One region of the Paenibacillus sp. FSL H3-0333 genome, then DNA from elsewhere that is predicted to be linked to it. Evidence: a T-box and tRNA genes for the amino acid it is inferred to sense, from the RefSeq annotation. Region 1 holds a T-box; the other holds one or more tRNA genes.
What was found. A T-box is a leader RNA that pairs with one kind of tRNA and senses whether it is charged. The one in region 1 lies ahead of MHH78_RS08975 (arginine--tRNA ligase), so its partner is inferred to be a tRNA-Arg.
Positions count from the first base shown of each region.

Region 2: it encodes a tRNA-Arg, which carries the amino acid that the T-box ahead of MHH78_RS08975 (arginine--tRNA ligase) is inferred to sense. The anticodon was not compared.

Region 1 covers NZ_JBBODG010000001.1:2,000,798-2,011,019, reverse strand. Annotated here, with positions in the region: gene MHH78_RS09005 (ABC transporter permease) at 1-150, shown strand, start outside; gene MHH78_RS09000 (TetR/AcrR family transcriptional regulator) at 208-894, shown strand; gene MHH78_RS08995 (DEAD/DEAH box helicase) at 960-4,304, shown strand; gene MHH78_RS08990 (exosporium glycoprotein BclB-related protein) at 4,686-6,071, opposite strand; gene MHH78_RS08985 (hypothetical protein) at 6,113-6,472, opposite strand; gene MHH78_RS08980 (hypothetical protein) at 6,677-6,982, shown strand; T-box leader at 7,217-7,438, shown strand; gene MHH78_RS08975 (arginine--tRNA ligase) at 7,493-9,613, shown strand.
Region 2 covers NZ_JBBODG010000001.1:7,374,553-7,384,774, forward strand. Annotated here, with positions in the region: gene katA (catalase KatA) at 1-967, shown strand, start outside; gene MHH78_RS32135 (hypothetical protein) at 1,162-2,004, opposite strand; gene MHH78_RS32140 (helix-turn-helix transcriptional regulator) at 2,180-3,133, opposite strand; tRNA gene MHH78_RS32145 (tRNA-Gly) at 3,540-3,610, opposite strand; tRNA gene MHH78_RS32150 (tRNA-Pro) at 3,628-3,701, opposite strand; tRNA gene MHH78_RS32155 (tRNA-Arg) at 3,712-3,788, opposite strand; tRNA gene MHH78_RS32160 (tRNA-Gly) at 3,799-3,873, opposite strand; tRNA gene MHH78_RS32165 (tRNA-Leu) at 3,881-3,964, opposite strand; tRNA gene MHH78_RS32170 (tRNA-Lys) at 3,981-4,056, opposite strand; tRNA gene MHH78_RS32175 (tRNA-Gln) at 4,083-4,157, opposite strand; tRNA gene MHH78_RS32180 (tRNA-Asp) at 4,259-4,336, opposite strand; tRNA gene MHH78_RS32185 (tRNA-Met) at 4,346-4,419, opposite strand; tRNA gene MHH78_RS32190 (tRNA-Val) at 4,453-4,528, opposite strand; tRNA gene MHH78_RS32195 (tRNA-Glu) at 4,534-4,605, opposite strand; tRNA gene MHH78_RS32200 (tRNA-Ser) at 4,765-4,854, opposite strand; tRNA gene MHH78_RS32205 (tRNA-Asn) at 4,858-4,933, opposite strand; rRNA gene rrf (5S ribosomal RNA) at 4,985-5,101, opposite strand; rRNA gene MHH78_RS32215 (23S ribosomal RNA) at 5,247-8,172, opposite strand; rRNA gene MHH78_RS32220 (16S ribosomal RNA) at 8,409-9,969, opposite strand.

The DNA.
Region 1 (10,222 bases):
ATGTACTACGGTTCACAGGCGCTGATGGACATCATGCTGCGCGGCAAAGGCTGGACCGACATCGCCCCGGATGTGTTCGTGCTGATCGGCTTCTCCCTGCTGTTCATGCTGCTGAATGTGCTGGCTCTGCGCAAGCACCGCAGAATGTAAAGGGTGAACAGGCTATGGTACACTAGGAGGAACTGCAAGAGTCTGGAGGTTCTATTGATGGAGAATAACCCTGCTGCCGATCAGGGGCAGCTGGAGCAAGACCAGTGGGTCCAGGAGCTGCTGGACCTCAGCGAGAAGGAGCAGGTCACGCCCAAGCAGCTGTCCATTCTGCGGGCGGCGATTGATGTTTTTGCAGAGAAGGGATTCTCGGCGGCCGCCACCAGTGAGATTGCCCAGAAGGCCGGCGTGGCCGAAGGCACGATCTTCCGTTATTACCGGACCAAAAAAGATCTGCTGCTCGCCATCGTTGTGCCCACCATGAGCCGGATGATCGCCCCGTTCGTGCTGCGCAACTTCAGCGGTGTACTGGATGTGCCGTTCGAGAGCTACGAAGCCTTCCTTAAGGCCTTCATGGTGAACCGGCTGGAGTTCGTCCGCAGGAATCTGAAAATCGTCAAAATTCTCATTCAGGAGATCCCCTTCCAGCCTGCGCTGAAGGAGCAGCTGACCGAGAATATCTTCGAGCAGGTTCTGGCGCGTGTCACTGCAATTACCGAGCACTTCAAGGCGGAAGGTGAAGTGATTGATGCGCCCACTCCTGCGATTATCCGCTTTACCATCTCCGCGATTGCCGGATACCTGCTGACCCGGCTGGTGCTGATGCCGGAGCAGGACTGGAATGATGAGGCAGAGATTGAACAGACGATAAGCTTCATTCTGCACGGGATCGGCGGGAATGGATAATCTTTAAGTACGATATCCCCCGTGGGGGTGGCTTAGATAGAAGCAATAAAAGGAAGTGAGTATACGTGGGTTATCAGGTGCCGGAACGGGTAATCAAGCTGCTGTGCGGCAATGCTGCTTTTGACCAGGGAGTGGCTTATTATCATGCCCATAAGGTGGATCTTGTCTATACGGAGCATAACGAGGAAGACGAATATTCCAAATACCGCGCTGAGGTCCATGGGCTGGAGAGCCATGAGATCGCGCTGATTATCGACAGTGACGGGGATGTGCAGGGGGAATGCACCTGCCCGGCTTATGTTCACGGCGGCCCCTTCTGCAAGCATATTGCGGCGGCGCTGGTGGCGGTCCTCTACCGCAGCCGGGCTGCCGGAGCTGACCAGGCGGCGGATATGCAGGCAGATGCGGAGGAGATTTATCCCGCAAGGGACGGCAGTCTGCCGCTCGTGCAAGGCAGCTCTCCCCTCTCCGGGGCAGAGCACAGGGAGCGCAGCGCAGACCGGCAGCTGGTGAACAGCATGCTCGGAATATTCACCGGAGGGCGGCAGCTGCCAAGCGGTGCCGGCACGTATATCGACCTGCGGACACCGCTCCAGGTCGAGTTCATCTGCCGGCCCTTCAACATCGGCTACAACAGCACGATGCTTGGAATCGAAGTGAAGCTGGGCCCCAAGCGCCTCTATATCGCGCAGAAGATCAGACCTTTTCTGGAGCAGGTTCGCCGGGGCGAGCCTTTTGAGTTCACAGCGCACTTCAGCTATGATCCCGCCCTGCACAGCTTCTCCAAGGAAGATAATGAGGTCCTGCTGAAGCTGATTGAGATCATGCAGAATGAGAAGGTCTACAACAGCCTCAACAATCCGTATGCTGCCGGCTCCAGCCATCCGGGAAATGACCGGCTGTTGCCGGTGGCCCCTTTTTTCTGGAAGAGTCTGTACCCCCTGCTAGAAGCCGTGCCTGCCGTACGCTTTCAGCATGGACAGCTTCAACTTGACCGCTTGTCTGTCTCGGAGGAGCCGTTGCCGCTCAGCTTCCAGTTCGACCAGGCACAGGAGGAAGGCTACCGGCTGGATGTCCGGGGGCTTGAGCAGCTTACGATTCTGGAGAGCTACGGGCTGGTCTTGACCGAAGGCAGGCTGCTGAAGCTCCCGGCGCAGGAATGCGGGCGTCTCGCAGAGCTGAAGCGGATGCTCAGCAGCAGCCGGCGGGATAGCCTGGCGATTGCGCCTGAGCAGATGGAGCCCTTCATGGACAGGGTCATACCCGGCCTGAAGAAGCTGGGCAGAGTAAGCATTGCCGACGCCATCGCGGACCGGATCGTCCAGACCCGGCTACACGCCAGACTCTACCTGGACCGGGTAAGGGACCGGCTGCTGGCCGGGCTGGAATTCCAGTACGGCGGAATTGTCATCAATCCGCTGGAGGAGAAGGCGCATGAGCGGAGCAGCGAGGTCATTCTGATGCGGGACGGGGAAGCGGAGCGGCGGATTCTGGACCTGATGGCGCATGAGTCCTTCTCGCGGACCGAGAGCGGATATATCATGCGTGACGAGGACGGGGAATTCGACTTCCTGCACCATACCATCCCGCTCTTGGAACCGCTGCTTCAGGTCTATGCGACCACTGCGGTCAAGCAGCGGGTGCTTACGGAGCATGCAGCGCCCAAGGTCAGCCTGAGCTGGAACGAGAAGACCGACTGGCTGGACTTCAAGTTCGCCATGGAGGGCATCACGGAGAAGGACATTACAGAGGTCCTGAAATCTCTCCAGGAAAAGCGTAAATATCACCGGCTCAAGGACGGAGCCCTGCTCCCGCTGGATACCGCTGAGTTCCAGGAGATTATCGCGCTGATGAACGAGCTGGGCGTCCGCAGCGTGGATATCCGGAGTACCGAGTTCTCCCTGCCGCTGGTCCGCGCCCTCCATCTCCATGCAGGCACCGTCCAGGGGCAGACCATCCAGACCGGACGCTCCTTCAGGCGGCTGCTGGCCAACATGGCGAGTCCCGAAAATCTGGACTTCCCAGTGCCGGAGAGTCTGGCTCCCGTGCTGCGGGATTACCAGCAGTACGGCTTCCAGTGGATGAGGACGCTGGCCCATTACCGCTTCGGCGGGATTCTGGCGGACGATATGGGCCTTGGCAAAACACTGCAGAGCATCACCTTCCTGCTCTCGATGCGGGAAGACATCCGGCAGAGCGGCGTGCCTGCGCTTATTGTGGCGCCGGCCTCCCTGCTCTATAACTGGCTTAACGAGCTGAAGCGCTTTGCCCCGGAGCTTCAGGCGGTCATTGCCGACGGCACCGCCGGTGAACGCAGCCGGGCCCTGCGGAACACGGCCGGGCATGATGTCATCATCACCTCGTACCCGCTGCTGCGCAGAGATGTGGATGAGTATGCCAAGCAGTCGTTCCATACGCTCATTCTGGATGAAGCGCAGATGATCAAGAATCATGAAACCCAGACTTCGCAGGCGGTCAGATTGCTTCAGGCCCGCTACCGGTTTGCGCTGACCGGAACACCGGTGGAGAATGCGCTGGAGGATCTGTGGTCGATCTTCAGCGTCGTCTTCCCCGGGTTATTCCCCGGGAAGAAGGCGTTCCATGACCTTCCCCGGGAGACGGTCGCCAGGCGCGCCCGCCCCTTCCTGCTGCGCCGCCTGAAGAGCGATGTGCTGAAGGAGCTGCCGGACAAAATCGAGTCCCTCCAGGCCTCCGAGCTGCTGCCGGAGCAGAAAAGGCTCTATGTCGCCTACCTGGCCAGATTGCGCAAAGAAGCGCTTAAGCATCTGGACAGCGACAGCTTCGGGAACGGCCGGCTCAAGGTGCTGGCCGGACTGACCCGGCTTCGCCAGCTGTGCTGCCATCCCGCCCTGTTCGTGGACGGATATACCGGAGGCTCCGGTAAATTCGAGCAGCTCCTGGAGATTATCGACGAATGCCGCAGCTCCGGCAAGCGGATGCTGATCTTCTCGCAGTTCACGCAGATGCTCGGTATGATCGGGCGCGAGCTGGCGCTGCTCGGGATTCCGCATTTCTATCTGGATGGACAGACCCCGGCCTCCCAGCGGGTTGAGCTGTGCAGCCGCTTCAATGAAGGCGAGCGCGACCTGTTCCTGATCTCGCTGAAGGCGGGCGGCACCGGCCTCAACCTGACCGGCGCCGATACGGTCATTCTCTATGACCTGTGGTGGAACCCTGCGGTCGAACAGCAGGCCGCCGACCGCGCCCACCGGATCGGGCAGAAAAAGATCGTCCAGGTCATCCGCCTGGTCGCCCAGGGTACGGTGGAGGATAAAATGTACGAACTGCAGCAAAAAAAGAAAAACCTGATTGACGAGGTGATCCAGCCGGGGCAGGAGGCATTGTCGAGCCTCAGCGAGCAGGATATACGTGAAATCCTGTCGATCTGACCAGCCGAAGGTTGTAGCAAGGCAGTGTATGCCAAAGCCGGACGAGGGGGATGGAGTGCTGAGGATGGAGGAGCTGGTGAATTAATGCTTGCTGCTCAACCCTTCCTCAGCTCTGCTGTACTTTGTACAACAGAACACTTCCAAAATCGTTGAGAAATTGAACCTGCTGTACTTCGTACACTAGAATTTCGGGTCAACGCTGTTTTTGAGCAGAAATCCGGGAATCAAGTGTATGAAGTGCAATAGAATGCTTTTCTGAGCGGAAAAGTACTGTTTCTATTGCACAAAGTGCAATCACCTCGAAAGGCAACAGGGACTCTCCTAAGCGATCACGCTCGGGAGGTCCCTGTTCTTTATATCCTATGGCATACCGCTACTGAATTAGACGATGGTAAGTCCTGCACTGGCATAACCAGGAATAGTTACCGCTGCATCTGTTCCACCTGTATTTGCAGCAGAGAAGACCATCAGCAGACGGGTTCCTGCAGTTACCGGGATAGACAGCCCTGTAGTTAATCCACTGCTGATCGTACCTAGGGTAACAGCACCTGTCAACGCAGGGGCTAACGTGACCAACGCTCCGGTAACAGGGATGAATGTATTATTCGGAGTAACCGATTGATACAATTGTGCCGTTACAGTCATTGTAGATCCTGTGAGTGCAACTGTATCCGATGTGCTGAAATAAGCTGCCAGCGAAGTTATGGTGCCATCGTGGGGCACAGAGAAGGCAACATTGAGCATTGTGCCCGCCGAACCAGTCAGATCAATGGTTCCGGCTGGCACGCCTGCGACACCTGTCACGGTGTTGCCGAAGCCCACCAGACTGGAGGTATTGTTCACTCCTCCCACGACAGTCGTCATTTCTGCAGGAATCCCGGATGCATAAGGGATAATTGCCCCTGAGCCTGTAGCTCCGGTCATGCCGGTCGGCCCAGTCTCACCTGCTCCTGTCACACCGGTCGGCCCTGTTATTCCTGTCATGCCGGTCTCGCCTGTCGCTCCAGTCTCACCTGCTCCTGTCGCCCCGGTCGGCCCTGTTATTCCTGTCATACCGGTCTCACCGGTCGCTCCAGTTTCACCAGCACCTGTCACACCTGTCACGCCTGTAGCTCCGGTCATACCGGTCTCACCGGTCGCTCCAGTTTCGCCTGCGCCTGTTACTCCTGTAACTCCGGTCATACCGGTATCACCGACTGCTCCGCCTCCAGCGCCCGTAGCTCCTTTAGCCCCGGTCTCACCCGGATTGCCTGTAGCCCCTGTAGCCCCAGTCAGACCTGTGGCCCCTGTAGCTCCGGTTGCTCCGGTATCTCCGCCGCCAGAACCAGCAGGACCTGTTGCTCCTGCCGGACCTGCTGGACCTGCTGGACCTGTTGCTCCTGCCGGACCGGTGGTTCCGGCAGTGCCGGAACCTTCCCCTAGCAATTCTTCTGAGACCAGGCGGTGAGCAGTAACCAGCGCACCGGTACTGCTCTTGCCCCAGACCGATACCTGGATTGGGTCATCCGCAGTCACAGATGTCACAAATGTAAATTCAAAAGCGTCCAGATCGGCATAATAGGTTTTAGTTACCGACTGATTCGGGTTAACATTATTCGCCTCGCTGACATACAGATTTCTCACTCCGCCGCTCAAATAATAACCTTTAACTGTTATTGTTGAGGCAGTAGTTTCGCTGCGGTTATCAATCCTTACCGTAACCTGGGTAGTTGGTCTCACTCCGTTAACCCTATTATTTTCTATGGGTCCCGTGGATAAAAAGGTCATTGTGTTCAGTCCTCCTGTTTATAATCATTTTTAACGGGAATTTATACTTCCGGGTTTAGTTGCTCATGTGCAACCACACGATGAGCATTCACCAGCTGACCGGATGATGTTTTTCCCCATACTGAAATTCCGATTTCCTCTTCATCTGCTTCTTCAGTCGTAAATACAAATTCATAGGCATCCAGATCGGCAAAATAACTTCTGGTCACCGCTTCATTAGGGGCAACATTAATAAGTTCACTTACATACAGCGTTCTTGTCGTTCCCAGTACATAACCCTGAATGCTGACAGCCGAAGTGACAGCCGTATCCCGCTTCACTATTCTTACTGTTACAGTCTGTGTAGGTCTGACTCCTGAAACGGCATTATTCTCAATAGGTCCTGTTGATAATATCGCCATCCCGCTCCCTCCCTTCTGCCTCTAAACTCAGTCACGGCGATTGAGTTTAATCGCTCGACATATTCATATTCAAGTATTGGTATAACGGTGTGGACACAGGCCTTAGCCTATTCACCAATATCTGCAGAGACGCATATCTTTTACTAAGGAATACCGCCCACGCTGCGCTTCCCCTACGAACGCCGAACGGAAGAAGGGACTCCCATGCCCCCTCCAGGAAAAGGAAAGAAGCCCGCCGCCAAAAAAACACCGTCCAGCTCCAAAACCCAGACACCTAAGGGGCTTGAATTTGCCGTAGCTGCCCTTCTGTTGACCGGCAAGCTGAAAGTAGACTCTATCCAGATGTACACGGACGCGTCGATGTTCGTCAGTCTGGTAGGCAAATATAAAACCTTAAGCGAGCTAAGTAGTGACAACGTCGATAAGCTGGTCAGCTTCCTCGATGACAACAGCAGCCTGACGCTGAACGAGATCATGGCCGCTTTGAAAAAGAAAGCCGAAAACACCTGAACACATACGGAAGTGAAAGTGAGGGAACGGGGCTATGGACAGTTTTGACGGAGAAGGATTTGCCGGCGGACTCCTGCTGGTCATTGTAATTATGCTGCTGATTTATGGTTCAACGGACATCAAGAATCTGACAGGGGCGCCTAGTGACGTGTAATTCTTAACCGGAGGACTCCTGCTGCACAGCAATCTGCTCTTGCTTTCTTTCAGAAATTCGCTATACTGATACAAATCCATATTCAATCGATGACCGGGAGAGTAATGGTCTTATATCTAGTCCCCAGCGAGCCGGGAAAGTGGAAGCCGGTACAGATTAGAACCATGAAGCGCACCCGTGAGATGGACTTCTGAACCTTGTAGTAGGAAGCCCCGGCCGAGGACCGTTAACCTGTAAGGTGGCTGAACCGCAAGGCTCAGCAACAAGAGTGGTACCGCGAGCGCACAAGCCTCGTCTCTTAGGAGATGAAGGCTTTTTTTGTCGTTATTTTATTCAGGAGGTTGTTATTCATGCCAATGCTAAGTGAGCTAATCCAAGAAAGCCTGAAGCAGTCTGTTCACAAAATCGCGCTAACCCTGGGCGTGCCCGCCATCGCTGAAGTAAATGTTGCCCTGGAGCAGCCGGCGAGTGCTGACCACGGGGATTATTCAAGCAATATCGCCATGCAGCTGGCCCGCCACTTGCGCAAAGCTCCGCTTGCCATCGCCGGGCTGATCGTCGCTGAGCTCGAAGCTTCGGGCTCTGTTCACGGACTGGTGCTGAGAACCGAGGTTGCCGGTCCGGGGTTTATTAATATGTATCTGGATTGGCAGGCCTGGGCACGGGCGAAGGGGAATTTCACTCTGCCTCAGCATACAGTAGGGTCGAAGGTGATCGTCGAGCATACCTCCGTCAACCCCAATAAAAGTATGCATATCGGCCACCTGAGAAACTCCTGTATCGGGGACGCGCTGGTGAGAGTACTGCGGGCGACCGGCCATACTGTTGAGGTACACAACTATGTCGATGATCTCGGCAATCAGCTGGCAGATACCGTAGCCGGCCTGCTGAATGTTCCGCTGGTGGGAGCCCATGTCCGGTTCGGAGACTACTGCTGGGACATCTATGCCGAGATTAACAAAACGTACGCGCAGCAGCCGGAAATGGTGCAGAAGCGGACTGAGATTCTTCACGCTCTGGAAGAGGGCCATGGCAACACCGCCTGGATTGGCACACTCGTCGCCGGGCAGATCGTGAGAGAGCATGTAGAGGAGATGCGGGGGTTCGGCATTGACTACGATCTGCTGGTGTGGGAGAGCAACATTCTGAAGGAGGGCTTCTGGGCCTCGGCATTCGAGCTTCTGTCGCAGACGGAGATCTTCGTGCAGGAGACGGAAGGCAAGCTGGCAGGCTGCTGGATTCTGAAGCAACCCGCTGAAGACGCTAGACCAGACACGCTGGAGGAGCATCAGAAGGATAAGGTACTGGTGCGTTCGAACGGAATTCTGACCTATACTGCCAAGGACATCGCCTATCATCTGTGGAAGTTCGGACTGCTGGAGAAGGACTTCAGCTACAGTGAATTTCAGAGCGGGCTGTGGACGACCGGCTTGAGCGGACAGGTTCTGCCTTTTGGACGGGCGGATCAGGTCGTGAACGTCATCGATTACCGGCAGGAATATCCGCAGCAGATGGTCAAGCAGGCGCTCAAGGCACTGGGATTCGGTGCGCAGGCAGACGCGCTGCATCATGTCAGCTATGGGGTGGTCTCGCTGAGTCCCGCTTCTGCGGCCGGGCTGGGCATTGATACCTCCAGCGGCAAAAGCTCCTACGCCATGTCCGGGCGCCAGGGAATTGGCATTAAGGTAACCGAGCTGGTCCGGCTCATGGAAGACATGATTGAATCCACCCGTTCGGACAAAAACGGCCTGTCCAGCCGGCTCATCGCCACCGCTGCCATCCGTTACTACCTGCTGCGCTTCAATCTGGGCACCGAGATTGTGTTCGACTTCAAGCAGGCGATGGAAATCTCCGGAAACACCGGCGTCTACCTGATGTACGCCTATGCCCGGGCGCAGCGCGTGCTTAGTAAGGCCGCTTCGGCGGGTGGCGGGAGCGGTGTCAGCGAGTCCGGCGCTAGCGAGTCTGACGTTGGAGAGTCTGATGTGGGCGAGTTCGGCGCTAGCGAGTCTGGCGGTGGCGAGTTCGGCGGTGGCGAGTTCGGCGGTGGCGAGTCCGGCGGTGGCGAGTTCGGCGCTAGCGAGTCTGGCGGTGGCGAGTCCGGCGGTGGCGAGTTCGGCGGTGGCGAGTTCGGCGGTGGCGAGTTCGGCGGTGGCGAGTCCGGCGGTGGCGAGTCCGACGTTGGCGAGGTGCCGCTGTTCCCGGCGCAGCTTGAAGCGGCTGAGCTTGCCCTGCTGAGACAGCTCAGCTTGTGGCAAGACACACTCTACACAGCAAGCCGGGAGCTTACGCCGAATACAATCTGTAACTATGCCTATTCCCTGGCCTCGTTGTTCAGTAACTTCTACTCAGCTTGTCCGATTCTCAAGGGCGAGGAAGCCCGCATTACCTTCCGCCTGTGGCTGACCCGGAGCTTCACCGAGACGCTCGGCGAGGCGCTCGACGTACTCGGTCTGCCTAAGCCGGAGCGGATGTAGACGCGCTGAGTCTACATCCGTTTAAGAACATACCTGCTCTATGGGATGAATGAGCAGGAACCTATGCGGGTCTGTGCAGCTTGCACGGCTCCCCCTTCTCCATCCGCCCACTTCTGGGTGCATCCTGTGTAATGAGGTGCACTTGTACACCTTATTTCCGCATTTGGTCCGCATCCGGTGAATTCAGGGGCACTTCTGCACCTCATTTCCGCATTTGGCCCGCATCCGGTGAATTCAGGGGCACTTCTGCACCTCATTTCCGCATTTGGCCCGCATCCGGTGAATTCAGGGGCACTTCTGCACCTTATTTCCGCATTTGGCCCGCATCCGCTGAATTCAGGTGCACTTCTGCATCTCATTTCCGCATTTGGCCCGCATCCGCTGAATTCAAGTGCACATGTGCTCCTCATTTGCTCATTTGGCTCACATCTGGTGAACTCAGGGGTACTTATACACTACATTCGCTCATTTGGGCTGCATTCAATAAATTCAGTGTACTAAGATCACTTTGGGATGGATGGTTTTGGGCTCTTTAGAATGTTATGAATTTCGCATCCCGCTTAAACAGCGGAGAGAACGGAACGACCCGCGGAAAAGCGATAGCGGTCG
Region 2 (10,222 bases), 5.4 Mb from region 1:
CGTCTGGGACTTCTGGTCCCTCTCCCCCGAGTCTCTGCACCAGGTGACGATTCTGATGTCCGACCGCGGCATCCCGGCTACTCTCCGCCATATGCATGGCTTCGGCAGCCATACGTTCAAGTGGGTGAATGCCGAAGGCGCAGCCGTCTGGGTGAAATATCACTTCAAGACAGAGCAGGGCGTCAAGAACCTCGATGTTAAGCTGGCCGCACAGCTAGCCGGGGAGAACCCGGATTATCATACAGCGGATTTGTTCAACGCCATTGATACTGGAGACTTCCCGGCCTGGAGGCTGCATGTGCAGATTATGCCTGTGGAGGATGCCGACACCTACCGCTTCGATCCGTTTGATGTCACCAAGGTGTGGTCGCAGAAGGATTATCCGTTGATTGAGGTAGGCCGCATGGTGCTGGACCGCAATCCTGAGAATTACTTCGCCGAAGTGGAGCAGGCTACCTTTTCCCCCGGCTCGTTCGTTCCAGGCATAGAAGCTTCTCCAGATAAAATGCTTCAGGGCCGCCTGTTCGCATACGGGGATGCCCACCGCTACCGGGTAGGAGCGAACCATAACCACCTGCCGATTAACCGGCCTATCGCAGAGGTCAACAATAATCAGCGCGACGGCGCGATGAATGCTACGAATAACGGGGGAGGCTCCGTCTACTACGAGCCCAACAGCGCCGGCGGGGCAACCGAGTCAGCGCCGCATAAAGCGGCTGCTTTTGAAGTCTCCGGCCAGGCAGACAGCGTGTCTTATGACCATGACGATCACTACACTCAGCCGGGTGACCTGTACCGTCTGCTCAGTGAAGAGGAGCGTGCCCGGCTCGTGAGCAATATTGTCGGCGCGATGACTCCAGTGGAGTCCGAGGAGATCAAGCTCCGCCAGATTGGCCACTTCTACCGAGCCGATCCGGAGTTTGGCCGGCGAATTGCAGAAGGACTGGGTTTGGCTGTAACAGAGTAACCTCTATCCACAGCAAAGAGGGATAAGCATCGTCGCTTACCCCTTTTTTGCATGATATGCAGTTTATATTTCCAGATTCATGAGACAGAGAGATTTTAGACTAGTGGCCTGCTCCGTGATTGTTAATAGAGATATTGCCAGAGGATGCGGATAAGTGGCCGCCTGCGCTTGCCGTTGTTACCACTACGCTTGCACTAATCAGCAATACGGCTGTTAATAACGAGATCGCCTTTTTCATCTTTTAAAAACTCCCTCTCTAAGATATTTTTCATTACATTTTGATAAGATTCTTGTTGTTCTGCGGTCGCATGGCTTCGGATATGTTCATAAAACGACACAATCTTCCTAAAGCCTGTCCCGTCATAAAGTTTACTACTTATTACCAAAATATAGAGAGTCAGATTAATTGCATCATGAATTTTCTCCCTTTTATACAAATAAATTGCACTAAGATGCATGTAGTCTATGTAGTATCTGATATCTTCCTGCTTCTCTCTGCAGCTTAGTTCCTTCAATGGCTCATTGAATTCATCCAGTACCCAGTCGATAGAAAAGTTGTACTTAATGGCCGATTCCAGCACAGTAATCAAGCAGGCAAGCAGTTCCTCCTGGTCCCCTGTACGAATGAATTCAACATAATCAGGGAGAACTTCAACCTTTCCTTCCAGCAGATCAATGACGAAGGTGTTGGCAATCGCAATGTTCCTGTAGTATTCCACTTCTACGGCAGCTTCCTGATCCACATCCGTGATCCAACTCAAATCCGAATACAAGCCTATACACTTTCTTGATTCAGCGAGGTTACCGAGCTTTTGATAGGCAATCCCCTTCATGCACGCACTGTAGCCGAGATAATACGCTATATTTTTTTTCAAATAATACTTCTTTGCACCCTGTCGATGGGAGCCGTAGGTTAGAACTGCAAGTTCAAAGAGCTTGTCTGAAATCTCGAGAATTGCCGTCCAGTTCTCCCATGAGAACGAGACTTTAAGCATGTCTGTCAAAGAGTCTTCATTCATCCCATCCAGTTCCAGCAATTTCTATCTTGCCTCCTATCATTCCATTATATTCCAATAATAACCTGCTTCACCGCTCCGGTCAATTCATTCCCGACATATATATCTCTAAAAAAGCCTTTATTCTCCAGTTGAGCTATTCAATCTAACCTTTTCGACATTTTTATTCCATATTATGTAATATTGTAGTCTGCGGCTACTGCTGATACACATCCAGCCACTGCTCCAGCTGCTCCTTCAAGCGCTCCCTGGCCGACTCCGGCTCCAGAATCTCAGCATTCGGACCATACTGCAGAATCCACTTGATGAACTCCTTCTCATTATTAACGGTGACCTCGAACAGCAGCGTTCCATCGCATTCTTCGCTCATCCGCGGCTGTACGAACAGCTCCTCTTCCTTAATGTAACGCGCCACCTCCGGATCGAACCGTACCTTGAACGTGACATTCCGGGTCCCCCGGTTGATCGACCAGGTATTTTTCAGATATTTTTTAATATTGAAATTTCCCTTATCAAAAGTGGAAGCCGTCATCTCGACCTGCTCAAACCGGCTGATCCGGAACGTACGAATTGCGCCCTTCAGATGGCAATAGCCAATCAGATAAAAGCGCTGATCCCGCGGGATCAGATAATAAGGATCAATCTTCCGCGCTGTAGTGGCGTTGCGTGACTGCGAGTGGTATACCGTCCGGATGCTGCGCTGCTCCAGAATGGCTCCAATAAGCGGCTGCAGGAAGTTCCGGCTCTCCTTGCGGTAGGCCGGGGTACCCATTTGAATAATATCCGCGATATTCTCCAGCAGGCCATTCTGCCGCGATTTCTCCTTCAGATGAGTCCCCATCACCTTGTCATAAGCAGAATGAAAACCCGGCGGGATTCTATCCGGATTCAGCACAGAAGGCAGCAAAGAGAATGCCAGCGACTCCTGCTCCGAGAAATCCAGCGGATATAAAAAGAATTTGCCCATGAACCGGTAGCCCGTGCCTCTTCCCTCATTCGTAACCGGTGCAAAGTGGCTGATCACCTCAAGATCCCTGTAGATCGTTCTAATATTCACCTCGCACCTAAAAGCCAAGTCTGCTGCGGTAATCCCCGGGTTCGACTGAATGGCGTTAATGATTCTGAAAATTCGTATTACTTTGTCTGTCATAACAAATGCTCCTCAGCTTCCAAGTAAGTGTTGCCTATGATCCAATAGTCCAATAGTTATACTATATCAGTTCTATAGAAACATAACGCCCTCCCATACTATTGCAACATTCCAGCCCTTACAACAAAATCACCCTAGCGGGTGAATAATACTGGTGCCTCTATACCACTCGTATACGTAGCTCACTTTTCTCCATCTCTCTGCCTTCTGACGGCCATTTGACAGTTACAGCCCTAAGCGCTCTGGCTCACAGATACTCTGCTTTCTATGTGTTCGGTTTTTCGATTACATTCGGTCATTCACCTTCCCTCCATCACATTGTGTTCCGTTTTTCGCATACATTTCCAAATAGCAAAAAAAGTCCGCCTTCCCCATAGGGATGACAGACTCACGTGATACAGATATAAGCGGGTGATGGGAATCGAACCCACGCTATCAGCTTGGAAGGCTGAAGTTCTACCATTGAACTACACCCGCATAGGTGAAATGAAATATCGGGATGACACGATTTGAACATGCGACCCCCTGGTCCCAAACCAGGTGCTCTACCAAGCTGAGCTACATCCCGTTAATATAAATGGCGCGCCCTGAGAGATTCGAACTCCCGGCCTTTTGATTCGTAGTCAAACGCTCTATCCAGCTGAGCTAAGGGCGCAAAATCTATATGGAGCGGACGACGGGAATCGAACCCGCGACCCTCGCCTTGGCAAGGCGATGCTCTACCGCTGAGCCACGTCCGCAAAAACATGGTGCGCGTGAAGGGACTTGAACCCCCACGTCGTGAAACGCCAGATCCTAAGTCTGGTGCGTCTGCCATTCCGCCACACGCGCACACGTTACAAGAAAATGGTGAGCCATGAAGGACTCGAACCTTCGACACCCTGATTAAAAGTCAGGTGCTCTACCAACTGAGCTAATGGCTCTCATAAGAGAAACAATCGAAAATAGATGGCTGGGGATATAGGAATCGAACCTATGAATGACGGAGTCAAAGTCCGTTGCCTTACCGCTTGGCTAATCCCCAATATTATAATTAGCAAAATACTACGGAATCGGATGGATACTCTATACTTCGAGATATAGGATGCTCAATCCAGGGATTTCTCATCCCTTACGCCACTAAAATGGCGGAACCGACGGGATTCGAACCCGCGATCTCCTGCGTGACAGGCAGGCATGTTAGGCCAACTACACCACGGTTCCAAGATAATATTGCGGGGGCAGGATTTGAACCTGCGGCCTTCGGGTTATGAGCCCGACGAGCTACCGGGCTGCTCCACCCCGCGTCATTGAACAAAATCTATTCGGTTAAAGATAGATGGTGGAGGCTGAGGGGTTCGAACCCCCGACCCTCTGCTTGTAAGGCAGATGCTCTCCCAGCTGAGCTAAGCCTCCATATATGACTCGTATGGGATTCGAACCCATGTTACCTCCGTGAAAGGGAGGTGTCTTAACCCCTTGACCAACGAGCCATGCTATACAGTTATTTCCTTTCCCTTTTCAGGGAGGTAACGCTACGGAGAGAGAGGGATACTCTTCACTTCGTTACGAGATTGCGATGTAGTGCTATCGAAGCTTATGCTCCAACGAACCATTGAGGATTCTCATCCCTAATCAGGGAGGTAACACTACGGAGAGAGAGGGATTCGAACCCTCGAGACGCTTGTGGCGCCTACACGATTTCCAATCGTGCTCCTTCGGCCAAACTCGGACACCTCTCCATATGGCTCCCCGAACAGGACTCGAACCTGTGACAACTCGATTAACAGTCGAGTGCTCTACCAACTGAGCTATCAGGGAATATGTAACCAATTAGGACAAAAAAAATACCACAATGTGTGTGGATGGTCCGCTTGGCGGCGTCCTACTCTCCCAGGACCCTTCGGTCCAAGTACCATCGGCGCTGGAGGGCTTAACGGTCGTGTTCGGGATGGGTACGTGTGGAACCCCTCCGCTATCGCCACCAAACGGGCATTTACAGCGTAAATGCTTCAGGAATTTGATTCCTGAAAACTGAATCCGAAACGAATCTGCGTCTGCCCTTCTTACGGGGCCCCCGGAAAGTATTCGGAATCCGCTTCGTCAGCTTCATCTTCACTTTTTGGGGTATTTTTTGGATAAGCCCTCGACCGATTAGTATTGGTCAGCTCCATGCATTGCTGCACTTCCACCTCCAACCTATCTACCTCGTCGTCTTCAAGGGGTCTTACATACTGGGAAATCTCATCTTGAGGGGGGCTTCACGCTTAGATGCTTTCAGCGCTTATCCCGTCCGTACGTAGCTACTCAGCCATGCTCCTGGCGGAACAACTGATGCACCAGCGGTACGTCCATCCCGGTCCTCTCGTACTAAGGACAGCTCCTCTCAAATTTCCTGCGCCCACGACAGATAGGGACCGAACTGTCTCACGACGTTCTGAACCCAGCTCGCGTACCGCTTTAATGGGCGAACAGCCCAACCCTTGGGACCTACTTCAGCCCCAGGATGCGATGAGCCGACATCGAGGTGCCAAACCTCCCCGTCGATGTGGACTCTTGGGGGAGATAAGCCTGTTATCCCCAGGGTAGCTTTTATCCGTTGAGCGATGGCCCTTCCATGCGGTACCACCGGATCACTAAGTCCGACTTTCGTCCCTGCTCGACTTGTAGGTCTCGCAGTCAAGCTCCCTTATGCCTTTGCACTCTGCGAATGATTTCCAACCATTCTGAGGGAACCTTTGAACGCCTCCGTTACTCTTTAGGAGGCGACCGCCCCAGTCAAACTGCCCGCCTGACACGGTCCCCGTACCCGATGAGGGCACTAGGTTAGAACCTAGATACGATCAGGGTGGTATCCCAACGGCGCCTCCGCAGAAGCTTGCGCTCCTGCCTCACCGGCTCCCACCTATCCTGTACAGATCGTACCCAAATTCAATATCAAGCTGCAGTAAAGCTCCATGGGGTCTTTCCGTCTTGTCGCGGGTAACCTGCATCTTCACAGGTATTAAAATTTCACCGGATCTCTCGTTGAGACAGCGCCCAAGTCGTTACGCCATTCGTGCGGGTCAGAATTTACCTGACAAGGAATTTCGCTACCTTAGGACCGTTATAGTTACGGCCGCCGTTTACTGGGGCTTCGGTTCACAGCTTCGGATTGCTCCTAACCGCTCCCCTTAACCTTCCAGCACCGGGCAGGCGTCAGCCCGTATACTTCGCCTTACGGCTTCGCACAGACCTGTGTTTTTGCTAAACAGTCGCTTGGGCCTTTTCACTGCGGCCCCCTCGGGCTATTCACCCTACCGAGGCACCCCTTCTCCCGAAGTTACGGGGTCATTTTGCCGAGTTCCTTAACGAGAGTTCTTCCGCGCGCCTTAGAATTCTCTTCTCGCCTACCTGTGTCGGTTTGCGGTACGGGCACCTTCTCCTGACTAGAGGCTTTTCTTGGCAGTGTGAGATCATGACCTTCGCTACTATAATTTTCGCTCCCCATCACAGCCCAGCCTTACGATGTGCGGATTTGCCTACACACCAGCCTCACTGCTTAGACGGACATCCATCAGTCCGCGTCACTACCCTCCTGCGTCACCCCATCGCTCATAGCGGATTACGGTGGTACAGTAATTTCAAACTGTTGTCCTTCGACTACGCCTGTCGGCCTCGCCTTAGGTCCCGACTTACCCTGAGCGGACGAGCCTTCCTCAGGAAACCTTGGGCTTTCGGCGGATCAGATTCTCACTGATCTTTTCGTTACTCATACCGGCATTCTCACTTGTATACTCTCCAGCGCTCCTTACGGTACACCTTCAACGTATATACAACGCTCCCCTACCCCAGATGCAAAGCATCTAGCCATAGCTTCGGTGGTGTGTTTAGCCCCGTTACATTTTCGGCGCAGAGTCACTCGACCAGTGAGCTATTACGCACTCTTTCAATGATGGCTGCTTCTAAGCCAACATCCTGGTTGTCTGTGCAACTCCACATCCTTTCCCACTTAACACACACTTGGGGACCTTAGCTGATGGTCTGGGCTGTTTCCCTTTTGACAATGGATCTTAGCACTCACTGTCTGACTCCCGGCAAGAAGTAAATGGCATTCGGAGTTTGACTGAGCTTGGTAACCCTTGCGGGCCCCGCACCCAATCAGTGCTCTACCTCCACCACTCCATTCACCGAGGCTAGCCCTAAAGCTATTTCGGGGAGAACCAGCTATCTCCGAGTTCGATTGGAATTTCTCCGCTACCCCCACCTCATCCCCGCATTTTTCAACATGCGTGGGTTCGGGCCTCCAGTGCGTGTTACCGCACCTTCACCCTGGACAGGGGTAGATCACACGGTTTCGGGTCTACGTCCACATACTCAGTCGCCCTATTCAGACTCGCTTTCGCTGCGGCTCCGGCTTCTCACCTTAACCTTGCATGTTAAACGTAACTCGCCGGTTCATTCTACAAAAGGCACGCCATCACCCATAAAGAGGGCTCTGACTTTTTGTAAGCACACGGTTTCAGGTTCTATTTCACTCCCCTTCCGGGGTGCTTTTCACCTTTCCCTCACGGTACTGTTTCACTATCGGTCGCCAGGTAGTATTTAGCCTTAGCAGATGGTCCTGCTGGATTCATACGGGGTTTCACGTGCCCCGCACTACTCGGGATCCGTCTCGGAGAGAACACAGTTTAGGCTACAGGGCTTTTACCTCTATCGCGGGCCTTTCCAGACCTCTTCACCTACCATATTCCTTTGTAACTCCATGTGAGACGTCCCACAACCCCAAGAGGCAAGCCCCTTGGTTTAGGCTGTTCCGCGTTCGCTCGCCGCTACTGACGGAATCACTATTGTTTTCTCTTCCTCAGGGTACTTAGATGTTTCAGTTCCCCTGGTCTGCCTCTGCGTATCCTATGTATTCAGATACGAGTAACTGCGAATTACCACAGCTGGGTTTCCCCATTCGGACACCCCCGGATCAAAGCTTGCTTACAGCTCCCCGAGGCAGTTTCGTTGTTCGCCACGTCCTTCGTCGGCTCCTGGCGCCTAGGCATCCTCCGTGTGCTCTTAGTAGCTTAACCAATGTGTTCCCCCTAAGGAAAATCACGGTAGCAACTAATAACTATTTCCACTTGCTTACACAAGTTTCAGCTAAAAGATGTTCTAAAACGCAAATTCGTTTCGGTATCCAGTTTTCAAGGATCAAGTTTCTTACTTGAGAGCTTAAACTCTCAAAACTGACCAACGAGTGAGTAACTAGCCGACCGGCTAGATTTAAGATTTGAATGTCTTCATTGCAGAAGACGATTCTCCATAGAAAGGAGGTGATCCAGCCGCACCTTCCGATACGGCTACCTTGTTACGACTTCACCCCAATCATCTACCCCACCTTCGGCGGCTGGCTCCCTTGCGGGTTACCCCACCGACTTCGGGTGTTGTAAACTCTCGTGGTGTGACGGGCGGTGTGTACAAGACCCGGGAACGTATTCACCGCGGCATGCTGATCCGCGATTACTAGCAATTCCGACTTCATGCAGGCGAGTTGCAGCCTGCAATCCGAACTGAGACCGGCTTTGCTGGGATTGGCTCCACCTCGCGGCTTCGCTTCCCGTTGTACCGGCCATTGTAGTACGTGTGTAGCCCAGGTCATAAGGGGCATGATGATTTGACGTCATCCCCACCTTCCTCCGGTTTGTCACCGGCAGTCACTCTAGAGTGCCCAGCTCAACCTGCTGGCAACTAAAGTCAAGGGTTGCGCTCGTTGCGGGACTTAACCCAACATCTCACGACACGAGCTGACGACAACCATGCACCACCTGTCTCAACTTTCCCCGAAGGGCACCTGATGCATCTCTGCTTCGTTAGTTGGATGTCAAGACCTGGTAAGGTTCTTCGCGTTGCTTCGAATTAAACCACATACTCCACTGCTTGTGCGGGTCCCCGTCAATTCCTTTGAGTTTCAGTCTTGCGACCGTACTCCCCAGGCGGAGTGCTTACTGTGTTAACTTCGGCACCAAGGGTATCGAAACCCCTAACACCTAGCACTCATCGTTTACGGCGTGGACTACCAGGGTATCTAATCCTGTTTGCTCCCCACGCTTTCGCGCCTCAGCGTCAGTTACAGCCCAGAAAGTCGCCTTCGCCACTGGTGTTCCTCCACATATCTACGCATTTCACCGCTACACGTGGAATTCCACTTTCCTCTTCTGTACTCAAGTCACCCAGTTTCCAGTGCGACCTCAGGTTGAGCCCAAGGTTTAAACACCAGACTTAAATAACCGCCTGCGCGCGCTTTACGCCCAATAATTCCGGACAACGCTTGCCCCCTACGTATTACCGCGGCTGCTGGCACGTAGTTAGCCGGGGCTTTCTTCTCAGGTACCGTCACTCCGGCAGCAGTTACTCTACCGGACGTTCTTCCCTGGCAACAGAGCTTTACGATCCGAAAACCTTCATCACTCACGCGGCATTGCTCCGTCAGGCTTGCGCCCATTGCGGAAGATTCCCTACTGCTGCCTCCCGTAGGAGTCTGGGCCGTGTCTCAGTCCCAGTGTGGCCGTTCACCCTCTCAGGTCGGCTACGCATCGTCGCCTTGGTGGGCCGTTACCCCACCAACTAGCTAATGCGCCGCAGGCCCATCCCCAAGCAGCAGATTGCTCCGCCTTTCATTCTTCTCTCAGGAGAAAAAAGAAATTATCCGGTATTAGCTACCGTTTCCGGTAGTTATCCCAGGCTTGAGGGCAGGTTGCCTACGTGTTACTCACCCGTCCGCCGCTAAGTTTGAAAGGAAGCAAGCTTCCTTTCAAACTCCGCTCGACTTGCATGTATTAGGCATGCCGCCAGCGTTCGTCCTGAGCCAGGATCAAACTCTCCAAATTGGTATTTAGAAAGAGCGATTGCTCATTTTGAAACATCTGACGAGAATTTACATTCTCTAATTTTGGATCTCACCGAAGTGATTTCCAGATACTCACTCGTTGTTCAGTTTTCAAAGATCAAGCTCGTTGTTAGCAGCGATGTTGTCGTCACCAGCAACTCTTATAATATATCACATCCAGCCGATCAATGCAAGCTCTTTTTTTCGAATTCTTTTCGAGCGAACACTTGATGTTTCGCGGCCAGAAATAGAAT